DNA from 3 places in the Blautia sp. LMAG:36 genome. Region 2 is predicted to be linked to each of the others. Evidence: predicted binding sites of a transcription regulator. Region 2 holds the regulator's gene; each other region holds the start of a gene.
What was found. The regulator Rex, encoded in region 2, represses fermentation and respiration genes when NADH is low (regulators of the CRP and FNR family bind a similar motif). The targets are predictions, from matches to a motif close to ATTGTTAANTANTTAACAAT.
Positions count from the first base shown of each region.

Region 1: CCC17_RS12250 (iron-sulfur cluster assembly scaffold protein) is a predicted target of Rex. The motif match lies at 1,935-1,954, and genes of this name have one in related genera.
Region 3: CCC17_RS02485 (oxidoreductase) is a predicted target of Rex. The motif match lies at 757-776, and genes of this name have one in related genera.

Region 1 is NZ_NALB01000008.1:11,490-17,238, forward strand. Features, by position in the region: gene CCC17_RS12245 (GGGtGRT protein) at 1-999, opposite strand, end outside; gene CCC17_RS12250 (iron-sulfur cluster assembly scaffold protein) at 1,040-1,732, opposite strand; gene CCC17_RS12255 (TraX family protein) at 1,979-2,716, shown strand; gene CCC17_RS12260 (transferase) at 2,841-3,509, opposite strand; gene CCC17_RS12265 (DNA topoisomerase) at 3,506-5,557, opposite strand; gene CCC17_RS12270 (formate/nitrite transporter family protein) at 5,559-5,749, opposite strand, start outside.
Region 2 is NZ_NALB01000010.1:174,337-180,085, forward strand. Features, by position in the region: gene pdxR (MocR-like pyridoxine biosynthesis transcription factor PdxR) at 1-303, opposite strand, end outside; gene CCC17_RS13275 (pyridoxamine kinase) at 396-1,262, shown strand; gene CCC17_RS13280 (ABC-F family ATP-binding cassette domain-containing protein) at 1,293-3,209, opposite strand; gene CCC17_RS13285 (redox-sensing transcriptional repressor Rex) at 3,424-4,071, shown strand; gene CCC17_RS13290 (NAD(P)H-hydrate dehydratase) at 4,133-5,650, shown strand; gene alr (alanine racemase) at 5,647-5,749, shown strand, end outside.
Region 3 is NZ_NALB01000003.1:487,416-493,164, forward strand. Features, by position in the region: gene CCC17_RS02485 (oxidoreductase) at 1-713, opposite strand, end outside; gene CCC17_RS02490 (NUDIX hydrolase) at 1,071-1,574, shown strand; gene CCC17_RS02495 (BMC domain-containing protein) at 1,916-2,281, shown strand; gene CCC17_RS02500 (BMC domain-containing protein) at 2,293-2,724, shown strand; gene CCC17_RS02505 (EutP/PduV family microcompartment system protein) at 2,743-3,273, shown strand; gene CCC17_RS02510 (hypothetical protein) at 3,403-3,585, shown strand; gene CCC17_RS02515 (alanine/glycine:cation symporter family protein) at 3,578-5,029, shown strand; gene CCC17_RS02520 (amidohydrolase) at 5,033-5,749, shown strand, end outside.

The DNA.
Region 1 (5,749 bases), on a different contig from region 2:
AGCGTCAGCAGCTTCCTGTACGGAAACAGCTACAGCAACTGTCATACCAACCATCGGGTTGTTTCCAGCGCCGATAAGACCCATCATCTCTACGTGAGCCGGTACGGAAGAAGATCCTGCGAACTGAGCGTCAGAATGCATACGTCCAAGTGTATCAGTCATACCGTAGGAAGCAGGACCTGCTGCCATATTGTCCGGATGAAGTGTACGTCCTGTACCACCGCCGGAAGCAACGGAGAAGTATTTTTTGCCTTTCTCGTTGCACTCTTTTTTGTATGTTCCTGCTACCGGATGCTGGAAACGAGTCGGGTTTGTGGAGTTTCCTGTGATGGAAACGTCAACGCCCTCTTTCCACATGATCGCAACACCTTCCGGAACGCTGTTAGCGCCGTAGCAGTTAACCTTTGCACGAAGTCCCTCAGAATAGGATTTACGGAATACTTCCTTAACCTCGTTCTTATATGGATCATACTCTGTCTCTACATATGTAAAGCCGTTGATACGGGAGATGATCTGAGCAGCATCTTTTCCAAGACCGTTCAGGATAACACGAAGAGGTTTTTTACGAACCTTGTTTGCTTTCTCTGCGATACCGATCGCACCCTCAGCTGCTGCGAAAGACTCATGTCCTGCAAGGAAGCAGAAGCAGTCTGTCTCTTCCTCAAGAAGCATCTTTCCAAGGTTTCCATGTCCAAGACCTACTTTACGTGTGTCTGCAACGGATCCCGGGATACAGAAAGCCTGAAGGCCTTCTCCGATAGCTGCTGCTGCGTCAGCGGCTCTTCTGCAGCCTTTTTTGATCGCGATAGCTGCACCTACTGTGTAAGCCCAACAAGCGTTCTCGAAGCAGATCGGCTGAATGCCTTTGATCTGATCGTAAACGTTCAGTCCTGCGTCTTTAGTGATTTTCTCAGCTTCTTCGATAGAAGCGATTCCATAGCTGTTTAAAACAGAATTGATCTTGTCAATTCGTCTCTCATATGATTCAAATAAAGCCATTTCCTGTAACCTCCTGATATTTTTACCTTACGAAGTGTAATTACTCTTTTCTTGGGTCGATGATCTTAACAGCATCTGCAACACGGCCGTACTGACCTTTTGCTTTCTCCCATGCTGTGTTCGGGTCATCACCTTTCTTAATGAAGTCAGTCATTTTTCCAAGGCTTACGAACTGATATCCGATGATCTCATCGTTCTCATCAAGAGCGATACCTGTAACATAACCCTCAGCCATCTCAAGGTAACGAGGTCCTTTTTTCAGAGTTCCATACATTGTACCAACCTGAGAACGAAGTCCTTTTCCAAGGTCCTCAAGACCAGCGCCTACTGCAAGTCCGTCCTCGGAGAATGCAGACTGGGAACGTCCGTAAACGATCTGAAGGAAAAGCTCTCTCATAGCTGTATTGATTGCATCACATACAAGGTCTGTGTTCAGTGCCTCCATAACGGTAAGTCCTGGAAGGATCTCAGAAGCCATAGCTGCAGAGTGAGTCATTCCTGAACATCCGATTGTCTCGACAAGTGCCTCCTGGATGATTCCCTCTTTAACGTTAAGGGAAAGCTTACAAGCACCCTGCTGCGGAGCACACCAGCCAACACCGTGTGTAAATCCGGAGATATCCTTTACTTCTTTTGCCTGAACCCATTTTGCTTCTTCCGGGATCGGAGCGGCACCATGATGTACGCCCTGTGCCACTGGACACATTTCTTCTACTTCGCGTGAATAAATCATTTTAAAACTCCTTTCAAGTATAGATTGACCGATGTTATTGAGAAAAAAAGTTCGATAACACCCTACGGCTATTTTCTCACAAAACCTTTGTTTCGTCCAGTCATATTTGATAAAATTTTGCCATAAAACGCATAATATTGGTAGTTATTCCGGCAGTATTGCATGCCTAACTGTCAAATATTTCTGGCAACTACTGTATGTATGTGATAATATATTAGCAAGTTTAACCTTGGAGGTATATTTTTCATGAATGCATCTGTGGATTCTGTTTTTCCAGAAAAATACCGCATTCTCAGCGGAAGCGCTCTGAAGATGATCGCGGTCATCACCATGCTGGTCGATCATATCGGAGCTGTGCTGCTCAGTATGTATCAGCCCGCACAGAAAATCCTGTTTACACTTTTCGGCAGAGAATATACTGTATATCTTATTTTCCGCGATATCGGAAGAGCTGCTTTTCCCATCTTCTGTTTTCTCCTGCTGGAAGGCTTCCGGCATACGCGGAGCCGGTTCCTCTATGGAAGAAATCTCCTTCTTTTTGCGCTGCTCTCAGAAATTCCGTGGAATCTGATGTTTACAAATACGCTGCGTTACGAAAGACAAAATGTGTTTTTTACGCTTTTCCTCGGATATCTGGCCTTTTGTGCCATCGAATATTTCCAGACCAGACCTTCGATGCAGCTTCTCTGCATCCTGGGACTGCTTGTTGTTTCCATTTTTCTGAAAGCAGACTATGGATGGCGGGGGTATATCTTCCTGCTGATCATGTACTATATGCGAGACGATAAGCCAGGCCAGGCAATCCTCGGAAGCTGCTGGCTTTACTATGAATGGAGAGCCTCCTTTGCCTTTCTGTCCATTAACCTGTACAATGGAAAAAGAGGCTTCATCCGCGGAAAATCAGCAAAATATTTCTTTTACTGGTTTTACCCAGTCCATATTATAGGACTGGTCATACTTCGACAGCTTTTGTTTTTATCTTAATCCCGCCCGCTCCCGGTCGGTTCATCCTTCCACGACCAATACTGTTGCATCCAGCACCCCATCAAAAAAAAGCTGCACTCTCTCAAAAGTGCAGCCTAAATGCGTGTCCAGAAGAATCTGTTTCTTATTTTTTCTTTACGATCTCTTTTGCATTTTTATAAATGGAATCTGCAGGAACACATCCACGTACCGGTGACAGCGGGTAGATATTAGAATTCCGTCCGATCACAGTACCGGGATTCAGCACAGAACCGCATCCGACTTCAACATGATCTCCGAGCATCGCTCCGAATTTCTTAAGACCGGTTTCGATCTTTTCATCCCCGTCTTTTACGACAACCAGCTTCTTGTCTGATTTTACGTTGGAACAGATCGATCCGGCACCCATGTGGGACTTATATCCCAGCACAGCATCTCCAACATAATTATAATGAGGAACCTGAACCTTGTTAAACAGCACTGCATTCTTAAGCTCTGTGGAATTTCCCACAACTGCGCCCTCACCAACGATAGCCTTGCCGCGGATAAATGCACAGTGGCGCACCTCGGCGTCTCTGCCAATGATAGCCGGTCCGGTGATACTTGCAGTCGGCGCAACTGTAGCGGATCTTGCGATCCATACATTTTCGCCCTTCTCCTCATATTCAGAAGGATCCAGTGTTTTTCCCAGCTTAATAATGAAATCTCCGATCTCCGGAAGAACCTCCCACGGATAGGTTTTTCCCTCAAAAAGCTCTGCTGCAATGGTCTCATTCAGATCCAGCATATTGCTGATAGTAAAATCTTTCATCATGATGATCTCTTTCCTCCCTGTCCGGAAGCCCGCTCCGGCTTCCTGTAGTTTACAGCGGCCGCATCAAAAAACTGCCGCAGGTTATACTGATAATTGCTTGCCTCCACCTGCCGGGTACGTACCCGCACAAAATGCTCCAGCTTGTCCATATATTCCTGTTCCGTGATGCTGCCCTCTGCCACATAGGTGAGCCCCTTTTCCCAGCTTGCCGTAAGCTCCGGGTTCAGAAGCTGCCGGATAGAACAATTTACCACATCAAAGATCATTTCCCCAAGAAGCGTTGGAGTGATCACCTGGGTCTTTTTGTTCAGTGCCAGATATTTGATGTTAAAAAGCTTCTTCAGGATCTCGGCACGGGTAGCACTGGTGCCGATCCCGCTTCCCTTGATCTGGGCTCGAAGCTCCTCATCCTCGATCAGCTGTCCTGCATTTTCCATGGCAAGGATCATGGAACCGGAATTGTATCGTTTGGGCGGTGAAGTCTCACCCTCCTTGATACTCAAACCGTTCACAGGAAGTATATCACCCTTTTTCAGCTTCTGCAACGCCTCCAGGAGCACAGTATCACAGGAAGCCTCGTCTTCCTCTCCATTTCCGTTTTTCTCACTGTCTGAAGCCCTTTTCCGCGAAAAAGAATTCGTGGCAATCTTCAGATAGCCTTCTTCTTTGAGAACCTTAAAGGATGAAAAGAATGCCTCTCCGTCCAGCTTCGTCACAAGACTCACCTTCTGATAAACGGCCGGCGGATAAAAAATACATAAAAATCTCCGTACAATGGTCTCGTACACACGCTGTGCGGTAAGAGACACATTTCCCAGCGCGTTCAGTCCCTGACCGGTAGGAATGATCGCGTAATGGTCTGTGATCTGCTTGTCATTCACATATCTGGTCTTTGCAATGCTTTTCCAGGATTCCATCCCCAAAACCTCTGCCGCCGCAGCACCGGCCTGCTGATAATTTCGAAGACCGGATATATTCTTGTATATCTCCTTGGCCACTGCCGTGGAAAGAACTCTGGCATCCGTTCTCGGATAAGTCACCAGCTTCTTCTCATAAAGCTCCTGTACGATCCGGAGTGTCTCGTCCGGACTGATCTTAAACAGCTTTGAGCACACATTCTGAAGCTCCGCCAAGTTAAAAAGAAGCGGCGGATTTTTGTTTTCTTTTTTTCGTTCCACCTTTTCCACAATACAGGAAAGGGGCTGGTTCACCATCAGCTGATCGATCAGCATCTGTGCATGCTCTTTTTTCCTGAAGCCGTTTTCTTTATAAAGATACGGGGACTGGAAATACCGGCTGCCTTCCACAGCTCTCCATTCACCGTCAAAATTTTCGCCTGCAAGTCCAATGCTGCCAAGGACACGGTAAAACGGTGTCTTCACAAAGACACGGATCTCCCGTTCTCTCCGCACCACCATGCCAAGAACACAGGTCATCACACGCCCAACTGCAATGGCCTGATATTTGGAATGGAGATAATTGGTGACACTGCTTCCGTAGCGCAAGGTCAGAACTCTGGAAAAATTGATTCCCATAAGATAATCTTCCTTTGCGCGGAGATACGCAGATGCTGCCAGATTATCATACTCCGAGATATCCTTCGCTTCACGGATTCCTCTTAAGATCTCTTCCTCTGTCTGGGAATCGATCCACACACGTTTCTGGACTTTCCCCTTTACTCCTGCCATCTGGGCTACCAGACGGTAGATATATTCACCCTCACGTCCGGAGTCGGTACACACATAAATGGTATCCACATCCGGCCGGTTCAGCAGTCCTTTTACGATCTCGAACTGCTTTTTGACCCCGGGGATCACTTCATATTTAAATTCGCGCGGCAAAAAAGGCAGGGTATCAAAACTCCACCTTTTAAACTTGATATCATATTTTTCGGGATAGCTCATGGTAACCAGGTGTCCTACACACCAGGTTACCACAGAATCATCAGATTCCAGATATCCGTCTTTTCTCTGACCGTTGATCTTCAAAGCCTTCGCAAATTCCTGTGCCACGCTGGGCTTCTCCGCTATGTATAAAGCCTTTGCCATACTATTTATCTGCACTCATCTTTCTAAGCGGCCATGCCAGAAGCACAACTCCGCCAACTATATTTCCCAGTGTTACGATCACCATGCTTTTAAGCATAGCGCCGACAGACAATCCTGGCACCATACAGAATGCAACTGTAAAAATACCCATATTTGCGATACAATGCTCAAATCCGCTGACAACAAAACCTG
Region 2 (5,749 bases):
ATCATAAAGGCAGGGCGTGATATCCTTATCCTGTTTTTCGGGGGTAAGCAGATGCTGCTTGGAAGCAATGCCGGTGACATAATAGCCGCTCTGTGCCCTGGCGATGATATAGCCGTCTGCTGCCAGCAGAAGATAGGCATTTTCGATGGTGGTACGGCTCAGCTTCAGCTCCTGGGCGCATTTGCGGAGGGAGGGCATTTTGCTTCCGGGAAGGAGACGGCCTTCCAGGATCAGCTTCCGATAATAGTGGTAAACCTCCAGATAAAGGTGTTCTTTTTTGTGTTCTGCAGATATATTTAACATAAGTATGATGATTTCCTTCCAAAAATGATTGCGTAAACCTGACAGTTCATTCTATAATATTACAGAAAAAAACTCAAGACTGGAGAATTACCATGAAAAAAATAGCAGTGATCAATGATCTTTCCGGGCTGGGGAAATGTTCACTGACAGCAGCGATCCCGGTGATCTCGGTGATGGGAGTCCAGGCGTGTCCACTTCCCACCGCTGTTTTAAGCAACCAGACCGGTTATGAAAGTTATTTCTGTGAGGATTTCACAGAGCATATGGAACCATATATGGAGCAGTGGAAAAAAAGAGGATTTTTCCCGGATGGGATCTATACAGGATTTCTTTCTGATGATAAGCAGGCAGACAGGATCCTGAAATTTATGGATGCGTTTGCAGGAAAGGATACTTTGATCCTTACAGATCCGGTGATGGGGGATGACGGCGCGGTTTATCCGATCTATACAGAAGAACTCCGCAGCCGGTTCTGCGAACTGACACGTCGTTCCTATGTGATCACACCGAACCTTACGGAAGCCCTCCTTCTTCTCTACGGAAAAGAAAAAATGGAGGAGATCTGGAATAAACTGCAAAAGGTATCAGAGGCCCGGCGGATGGAAGAAATCCGGGAGATCGGGTGCGGACTTGCCCGGAAATTTTCACTTCCTGCCGTTGTGATCACTGGAGTGGATCACAGGGAGGAGGGGCAGCCTCTGAAAATGGGGAATCTTGTCCTGGAAAACGGAAACAGCTCCTGGGTATTTGCAGAGAAATCCGGCGGAAGCTATTCCGGGACAGGAGATCTTTTTGCATCCGTGCTCAGTGCAGGGCTGGTAAAAAGATATTCCATGAAAACCTGTGCAGAGCTGGCCGTGGACTTTATCTCGGCATCGATCCGGGATGCGGTGGAGGAAGGAACAGACCGTAACGATGGTGTATGCTTTGAACAGCATCTCGGCATGCTGCTTCCATAAAAACATAAGGGGATAAAAAAGAGCTGACCGTCAGGCCAGCTCTTCCCATTTTTCATAAAGCTCTTCCAGTTCTTCAGCGATGGCTGCTTTTTCGCGGCTCAGCTTTGTACATTCCGCTACATTGGTGCAGACATCCGGAAGGACCATAGTCTCGTCGATCTCGCTGTCTCTTGTTTCCAGCTCTTCGATACGGGCTTCGACTTTTTTCAGCTCGGCTTCCCGTTTTCGTTTCTTTGCCTGTTCTTCCTTCATCTGCTGCCAGGAAAGCTTGTTCTCGGAAACCGCTTTTTCTTCGGCAGGTGCCTCCGGAGAAGTGCTTCCCGGTGCATAGGTACTGGTCAGCTCCTCCTTCTTTTCCAGATAGTAATCATAATCACCGATGTAATTTACCACTGCCTGGTTTGTCAGCTCCATGATCCTGGTCGCAGTCTGATTGATAAAGTAACGGTCATGGGATACATAAAGGACTGTACCGGTGTAGCTGACCAGTGCTTCCTCCAGGATCTCCTTGGAGGCAATATCCAGATGGTTGGTAGGCTCGTCAAGGATCAGGAAGTTGGCTTCGGAAAGCATCAGCTTTGCAAGGGAAACACGGCCTCTTTCTCCACCGGAAAGTGCGGAGATCTCCTTGAAAACATCATCTCCGGTAAAGAGAAATGCGGCAAGCATATTTCGGATCTCGGTCTCTGTGAGAGTCGGATAAGTATCGGAGATCTCCTGGAAAATCGTCTTGTCCATATGCAGAACATGATGTTCCTGATCGTAATAACCGATCTGAACCTTGGAACCAAGGGAAAATTTGCCGGCATCTGCCTCAATAAGACCGTTGATGATCTTTAGCATGGTGGTCTTTCCGGTTCCGTTGTTTCCGATCAGTGCCACACGCTCGCCGCGTTTGATATCAAAGGAGATATCGGAGAACAGGGTCTGTCCCGGAAAGGCCTTGGAAAGCGCTTCCACGTGGAGCACATCGTTTCCGCTTAACACCCGTGGTTCCAGCGAGATACGCATCCGGTCCTGGAGCTCAAGAGGCTTTTCGATCCTCTGTACACGGTCCAGCATTTTTTCACGGCTTTCCGCACGCTTGATGGATTTTTCACGGTTAAAGGATTTCAGCTTGGCGATAACGGCTTCCTGATGCTTGATATCCCGCTGCTGATTTAAGTATGCCTTGTACTGTGCGTCGCGAAGCTGAGCCTTCTTGAGAGCATAGGCAGAGTAGTTGCCGCTGTATACGCGGGTCTGTCCGGCTTCGATCTCAATGACCTTGGTGACTACCTTATCCAGAAAATAACGGTCATGGGAGACGATAAAAACAGCTCCCGGATAATTCAGAAGATAAGTTTCCAGCCAGGAGATGCTTTCCATATCCAGGTGATTGGTTGGCTCATCCAGAAGCAGGATATCCGGCTTGGAAAGAAGCATCTTGCCCAGCGCCACGCGGGTTTTCTGACCGCCGGAAAGAGTTTCGATCTGCTTGTCATAATCTTCCTCCGTGAAGCCGAGACCCTTTAAGACACCGGTCAGCTCACTTTTGTAAGCGTATCCGTTCTCCAGCTCAAACTGATGGGTCAGGCGGGTATAGGTTTCCATCAGACGGTTCAGCTCATCACCGGTCACCGTGTTCATTTCCTGTTCCATATTGCGGATACGGCGTTCCATATCGATGATGTGCTGCTTGGTGGTAAGAAGCTCCTCGTAGATGGTATGATGTCCGTGGATATCCTGGTACTGGGCAAGATAGCCGATATTTTTATCCCGGGCAAGCACCACGGTACCGGAATCAGCAGAAAGCTCCTGCATGATGATCCGCAGCAGTGTGGTCTTTCCTGCACCGTTGCATCCGATCAGAGCAGCCTTTTCACGGTCTTCAATGTGAAAGGATGCATCATTTAAAATTACTTTTTCGCCAAAGGCCTTGCATATATTCTGACATGATAAAATCATAAAAACTGTCCTCCTGTATAAAGAATCACCCCTGTTTATGCCTGAACAGGGAAAAATCCTCCACCTATTATAACGGAAACTGCCGGGATTTCAAAGAAAAAATCAATTATTAGAAAAATTATAAAGAAATTTGTACAGAATAGACAACTTTAATTGACAGGAAAATGTCAATTCGTTATAATTAACCTAGTGTAAGGTAAGGAGGAAAACTATCGTGGAGACAAAACAAATCTCGAAAGCGGTGATTAAGCGTCTGCCACGCTATTACCGCTACTTAGGAGAGCTGATGGAAGATAATGTAGAACGTATTTCTTCCAATGAGTTAAGTAAGAAGATGCATACCACAGCTTCTCAGATCCGTCAGGATCTTAATAATTTCGGCGGTTTTGGGCAGCAGGGGTATGGCTATAATGTACACTATCTTTATACAGAGATCGGTAAGATCCTGGGACTGGATACCGTTCATCCGATGATCATCCTGGGTGCCGGTAATCTGGGACAGGCACTTGCCAATTATGTGGATTTTGAGAAGCGCGGGTTCAGGCTGGTTGGTATCTTTGACGTAAATCCTGTGCTTGAGGGCATCGCAGTCCGTGGACTTGAGATCCAGATGCTCAGTGAGCTTCCGTTTTTCCTGAGAGAGAATAACGTGGAGATCGCGATCCTGACACTTCCCAAGAATAAAGCCAAGGAAATGGCAGATATTCTGGTGGAGAACGGGATCAAGGCAATCTGGAATTTTGCACATCTTGATCTTGAGACACCGGATGATGTGATCGTAGAGAACGTTCATCTTTCCGAGAGTCTGATGACACTGTCTTATAATCTCAGCAAATACAGGCAGGAACATGTGGATAAGTAAGAATTGTTAAGCTGCCGGAAACGGCAGCTTTCTCTATGACAGAGGGGAGGCAGAAGACAGAATGAAGAAGCTTGTTACCTGCAAAGAAATGAAGGATCTGGACTCCACAACGATCCGTGAGATCGGAGTTCCCTCCGAGGTTCTGATGGAGCGGGCGGCACTGAAGGTGGTAGAGGAAACAGAAAAGTATCTCCAGAAGGACGAAAGGATCCTGGTAGTCTGCGGAAGCGGAAACAATGGCGGTGACGGTATCGCAGTTGCCAGATTGTTCCATCTGAAGGGAATCCGGGTAGAGTTTTATATGGTCGGAAACAAAGATAAAATGACCAGAGAGACAGCTCTTCAGTATAAGATCGCTTCCGGTTATCGTGTCCCGGAGGTGAATAACCCGCAGTGGAGTGAATATACTACTATAGTAGATGCCGTGTTTGGGGTAGGCCTGACGCGTCCGATCGAGGGGCATTATGCTGATATCATCCATGAGATGAACAGTGCGAGGGCCAAAAAGATCGCAGTTGACATCCCGTCAGGAGTGAACGGAGATACTGGCCTGGAAATGGGAATTGCCTTCAGCGCCGATCTGACTGTCACATTTGCCTACCGGAAAAGAGGTCTTTGCTTTTATCCGGGAAGACTGTATGCAGGAAGGATCGTTACCGCCGATATCGGGATCTATGAGCAGGAAGCTGTGACTGCATCTGCCGCCTGTCTGGAAAATAAAGATCTGAAGCTGTTTCCGGAACGTGATCCCGGCGGAAACAAGGGTACCTTCGGAAAAGTGCTCTTTGTGACCGGAAGTGAGGGAATGTGCGGAGCCGCTTATTTAAGCGCCAGTGCAGCACTTCGTGCCGGTGCGGGAATGGTAAAGATCCAGACTGTGGAAGCCAACAGGATCCCACTGCAGATACTCCTTCCAGAGGCTATGGTCTGCAGCCGCTTTGATCAGGAATCCAATGAACAGCTTCTATCCTGGTGTGATGTGATCGTGATCGGACCGGGACTTGGAACATCAGTGGCCAGCCGTGAGAGAGAACAGTGGTTTCTCACGGCGGCTGCCCGGGAGAAAAAGCCGCTGATCCTGGATGCGGACGGCCTGAACCTTCTGGCTGCACATCCACAGTGGTATCAGTATCTGGGAGAGCATGTAGTCCTGACACCGCATATCGGAGAAATGAGCCGGCTCAGTGGCAGAACGATCCAGGAGATCCAGCATGAGATCGCAGATACTGCACTGAAATGTGCTGCGGAAACAGGCTCTGTGTGCGTATTGAAGGATGCATGTACGGTGATCGCAGATGAGAAAGGACAGATGTATCTGAATCTTTCCGGTAATTCCGGAATGGCAACTGCAGGAAGCGGAGATGTGCTTTCCGGGATTCTGGCAGCAGTGTTATGTATGTATCTGAAAACGGAGGAACAGCCTCCCATGGTTTTAAAGGCCGCGTTAGGTGTTTATCTTCACGGACTTTGCGGTGATCTTGCAGCCGCTGAAAAAGGAAAGCGCAGTATGCTGGCAGGAGATATCATAGAATATCTGCCCAAGGCATTAGCTATAGGTGAAGAGGAGTCGGGATTATGAAAAAATACGAGAGAGTAAAAGCACTGGTATCACTGGATGCCATTGCCCACAATTTTGAGGAAATGCATAAAAATGTCAAAGAAGGGACAAAGATCATCG
Region 3 (5,749 bases), on a different contig from region 2:
TCCTCCAGTGTATTTCCGCCCTCCATCAGCTCATCCGCACTGAGACGGAGCATGATCGGGAAGAAAGGTCCTACCTGTTTTCTTACCTCATCGATGACCATACGGCAGAAACGGGTACGGTTCTCAACAGATCCGCCGAATTCATCGGTACGTTTGTTTGTGATCGGGGAGAGGAACTGACTAATCAGATAGGAGTGTCCTGCATGGATCTCTACCGCGTCAAAGCCAGCTGTCTGTGCACGTTTTGCAGACTCACCGTATTTTTTTACGATGTGAAGAATCTCGTCTTTGGAAAGAGGACGCGGGATCTCGCCGCCTTCTTTGGATGGAACGTCAGATGCGGAAACCGGCTGCATGTTGATCCTGGAAGAAACAGCGGAAGCTCCGGCATGGTTGATCTGGATCGCGATCTTTGTTCCGTATCTATGAATATTTTCACAGAATTTGAAAAGACGTGGCAGATAGTTGTCATGGTCGATGCGCAGCTGTGTGGTTCCGTTGGAGCCCTGCGGGGAATCGATGCTTGCGTTCTCTACGATGATGAGACCTGTGCCACCCTTTGCACGCTGCTCATAATAATTGATATGAAGAAAACTCATTTCGCCGTTCTGTTCACCGTAGTTGGTGCCCATCGGCATCATAACAATACGGTTCTTGATAGTCATATTTTTAACGGTTAATGGGGAAAAAATATGCGGATAATCATTCTTCATCTGAAAAAAACCTCCCTGGTTATTTTAAATAGAATCGTTTGTTTGTGTTAATTATATAACAGAATAATCTATAAAACTAATTCATAATACGAGCGATATAATAAAAATAATCTATAGATTTTTGTATATCATCTTTCAGGCTGCAGGTACTTGCATGTTTATAATGTGAAAAAAACAGATGTAGAACGGTAACGTTAACTGGAAAATGGTATCGGATCCAGGGGTTTACATATATGATTTTAACGTGTTATCATAACAAATAAAAAAGATACAGAAAACGGAGAAACGGGCAGGCTGAAACGGATCAAATGTAAGACTGTATTTCCGCGTTCTGTAAAAAGACAGGAGATAGATAAAATGGAATTCTGGGATATTTACGATGCAGATAAGAAACCGACAGGACGAACTATGAAGCGCAATGACTGGTGTTTAAAGGATGGAGAGTATCATCTGACAGTTTTGGGCGTGGTAGCAAGACCGGACAAGACCTTTCTTATTACTAAACGTGTGATGACAAAGGCCTGGGCTCCGGGCTGGTGGGAGGTTTCCGGCGGTGCAGCCCAGGCAGGAGAGGCTTCCCGTGATGCAGTACTCCGTGAGGTGAAAGAGGAGACCGGACTGGACGCCAGTGAGGCAGAGGGCGGATACCTTTTTACATATAAAAGAGAGAACCCGGGGGAAGGAGATAATTACTTTGTGGATGTGTATCGTTTTGTCATGGATGTGGAGGATAAGGATCTGAAGCTTCAGACAGAAGAGACAGACGGATATATGTTTGCAACCCTGGAGCAGATCCGGGCGTTTGCCGCAGAGGGAAAATTCCTGCATTATGACAGTATTAAGAAGGCGTTTGAGTTTTAAGCAGATTTTTGAATGATTTTTATCCTGATGTGGAAATAGATGTTGTTTTCTGTGGATTTATATTTCGATTAACGTTGTTTTTTGCCTTATTTTCGAAGAATTGTATTGACATTAAGAGGCTCAGATAGTAAAATTTAACGTAGGGAAATTATAAGCCGGATGAACAGAGTCCGGCTTATCGAATATTACGTACGTCGAGAACATCTGACGCATCAAATTATGTTTTGCACAGCTGAACTTGATGCAGTAATTTCTGAGAGTGCTATAGATCAATCGGGAAGAATATAGCAGTAATTAAAAAAATGCTGTAATACGAAATTTTTGAAAGCGAGGAATCATCAATGGCGGATGAACATAGAGATCAGATCAGAATCGTACAGGAAACCGTAGCCGGTAAGGAGATCACATTTGCCCATATCATGGGTGGTCCGGCACCTATCATATATCAGAAGCTTGGACTGAATCCGCAGGTGGACTATGGATCATCTGCAATTGGTATCATGAACATGACACCTTCCGAGTCTGCTGTGATCGCATCCGATATTGCTGTGAAGAGCGGTAATGTGTATCTTGGATTTGCAGACCGTTTTACAGGAACACTGATCATAACAGGAGAGATTTCCGATGTGCAGACTGCAATGGAGGAGATCGTGGATTATTTCCGTGATACTCTGGGATATGTAGTATGCAATATCACCAAGAGATAAGGAAGTGTACCATGGAAGAACGGATAACAAAGGAAGAACTGCTGGAGAGGCTGTTTCATGATGATTATGAGAACCTTAAGGGAAGAAGACTTCGGCTGACCCGGGTGAGAGTACCTGGAAAGGAGCTTTCCTTTGCACATGTTTTTACACCAAATGACAGATCGATATATGAGAATCTTGCGTTACATATCGGTGTTCATGAAGGTGAAGATCACAGAGGAGATGCCATCGGCATGGTCCGTGTCACACCCTGGGAGGCAATCGTGGTTGCGGCAGATGTTGCAGTGAAGGCAGCTCATGTGGAAGTAGGATTTATGGATCGTTTCTGCGGGACGCTGATCCTGACAGGCGGTTTTACGGAAGTGATGACAGCCGTGGAGGAAGTGGTACGATTTTTCCATGAGACATTGAAATTCGATGTCTGTAAGATCCACAGAAGCTGAGGCAGGACGGGATAAAAAATGAAAAAAATTTTTCTGATGGGTCGAAGTGAAGCTGGCAAAACATCCCTGACACAGGCGCTTAAAGGGGAAGAGCTTCATTATCATAAGACTCAGTATACCAATACAAATGAAGATACTATTGATTCACCGGGAGAATATGCGGAATCCAAGCATTTCAGCGTAGGACTGGCCTGCTTTTCCTTTGAGGCGGATGTGATCGCCATTGTACAGGCAGCCAATGAGCCCTTTAACCTGTTTAGTGACGGCAGCAGGAATTTTCTACTACGGCCGCTGATCGGGATCATCACCAAGGTGGATTCTCCCCATGCCAACATTCCCATGGTCAGACAGTGGATGGAGAACATGGGCTGTGAACGGATCTTCATGGTAAATAACAAGACCAGGGAAGGCATCAGCGAGCTGATGGATTATCTGCAGGATGATCTCCCGACGCTTACGCTTGAACAGGCGAAATTCAAGCAGAGCCTTGGCCTTAACGAATGGGATTCCATGCCGGAAGGGGTGGAGTATCCGGAATCCATACGGTAAAATAGTAATATTCACGAAAAATGAATAAAAATACAAAATTCAAACAGAAAAAGTAGAAATTCCTCCGGAACTGTGATATACTGTCATCGTTTGGAAGATTCGTGGGCTGAAATGTAAGATCCCCAGAGCATGAAGGATAAAGAGGATAGAAACGGGGCTCGCAGATATATGGCAGAAGAGCTGTATGTCGGGAACACCGGATATCCGTATCTGCCTTCATGTTCCGGGGATTTTTTATATTCTATACACAGATTTTCCGAATGGATGCAAAAGACAAAAAATAAGAAGGACAGGAGAGGAAAAGATGTTTGAATTATTTGAAAATCTGACCAACTGGCTCTGGGGACTGCCGCTGCTGATCACGATCCTCGCTACAGGCGTATATCTGACAGTACGTTCCGGTTTCTTCCAGTTTCGCCATTTTGGTTACATTGTGAAAAACATGTTCAGTAAAGAACGTCGCCAGGAAGGCGGAGATGACGGAAAGAGCCTGACACCGTTCCAGGCTATTTCCATTGCGATCGGAGGTACTGTTGGTGTATCCAATATGTCCGGTGTTGCAACGGCTATTGCAACAGGAGGACCTGGGGCATTATTCTGGCTCTGGATCGCAGCGCTTCTTGCCATGGTCATCAAGATGGCAGAGGTAACACTTGCTGTATACTACAGAGAGAAACAGCCAAACGGTGAGTACCAGGGAGGCCCGACCTACTACATGCAGAAGGGTCTTGGCGGAGAGAAAAAGCTTCCTTTCTGGAAACTTTTTGCAGTACTGTTCGGCGGCTGTATTTTCATGACATGGTTCATTACTTTGCAGAATTATACAGTATCAGAGGCTGTCGGAAGTACCTTCCACCTGCCGTACATCGTACCGTCACTTTTGTATGTGGCAGCGATCTATCTGATCATCATCGGCGGTGTAAAGAAAGTCGGCGTGATCTCTTCCTATATGACACCGATCATGTGCATGCTTTACATTGTAGGCTCTCTCGCAATACTGGTAGTGAATTTTGACAAGCTGCCGGAAACCTTTGGACTGATCTTCAAGGGTGCATTTACAACACAGGCGGCAGTCGGCGGATTTATGGGAGCCGGTGTTGCAACAGCAATGCGTCTTGGCTTTGCCCGTTCCGTATACAGCAACGAGGCAGGCTGGGGAACATCTCCTATGATCCATGCTTCCGCAAAGACAGACCATCCTGTAAAACAGGGACTGATGGGAGCATTTGAGGTATTTGCAGACACCATCGTAGTCTGCTCCATGACAGGTCTTGTTGTTATCATTACCGGCTACTGGAATTCAGGACTTCAGGGATCAGAGCTGACACTGACAGCATTTGAGTCTGGAATGGGCTCCATTGCGAGAGCACTGATCGCGATCAGTATTTTTCTTTTTGGATTAACAACATCAACCGGATGGTTCACCTACTACAGCGTGATCCTGAAGCACTGGCTGAAAAATAATCAGAAGGTTCTGAAGATCGCAGAGAAGGTTTTTATCCTTGGAACACCATTATGGGGTCTTCTGGTCACAGTGCTTACTCTTTACGGAAACGGAACACCGGCGCAGCTGTGGGTAATTGCAGACTTTACAACCGTATTCCCTACATTTGTAAATGTTGCCACATTATTTATCTTAAGTGGTACTTTCTTTAAACTGCTGAAGGATTACAAGGCGCGTTACATGGGAATTGGAAAGGTAGACAAGGATATGGCACTTTTCTACGAGGATAAAAAAGAAAAAGAGGAAAAATAAACAGTGGATACAATTTTTTTTAACGGATGTATAAGAACACTGGATGACAGTGAAAAAGTGGCAGAGGCTGTGGGAATCGAAAATGGCCGGATCGTTTTTGTGGGAACGGATAAAGAAGCGGAAGCTTTTTCCTGCAAAAAGCGGATCGACCTTAAGGGAAGGCTGATGCTGCCCGGTTTTGTGGATACACATATGCATATGCTGCATTATGCATTTGTGGAAAGATCTGTAAAACTGTTTGACTGCACAAGTGTTGAGGAAATGCTTGCCGCAGCAAAAAAAAGACTGGAGGAGAGCAAAGGTCAGAAGCTGACCTGGCTCTACTGCAGAGGCTGGAATGAGGAGCATTTTGATAAGCCACGCTATCCGCACAAGGATGAGCTGGATGCGCTCTCAACGGAAATCCCCATCATTATGGTGCGTGTCTGCGGGCATGTGGCTGTGTGCAACAGCTGCGGTCTGGAGCTTCTGAAAAAAATCCCGGAGTTCCCGGAGATTGAGAAGGAGGTTGACCTGGATACCGGACTTCTGAAGGAGAATGCAGTACAGTTTTATTCTTCCGTATTGGAAGCACCATCCCAGGAAGAAGTGGAAGACTACATCAAATACAGTGCGAAGAAGCTGAATGAATGTGGATTTACAGGTGTACAGTCCGATGATCTTGCCTCCCTTCCGGGGAAAAACTGGCGTCGGATCATGGCCTCCTATAAGGCACTGGAT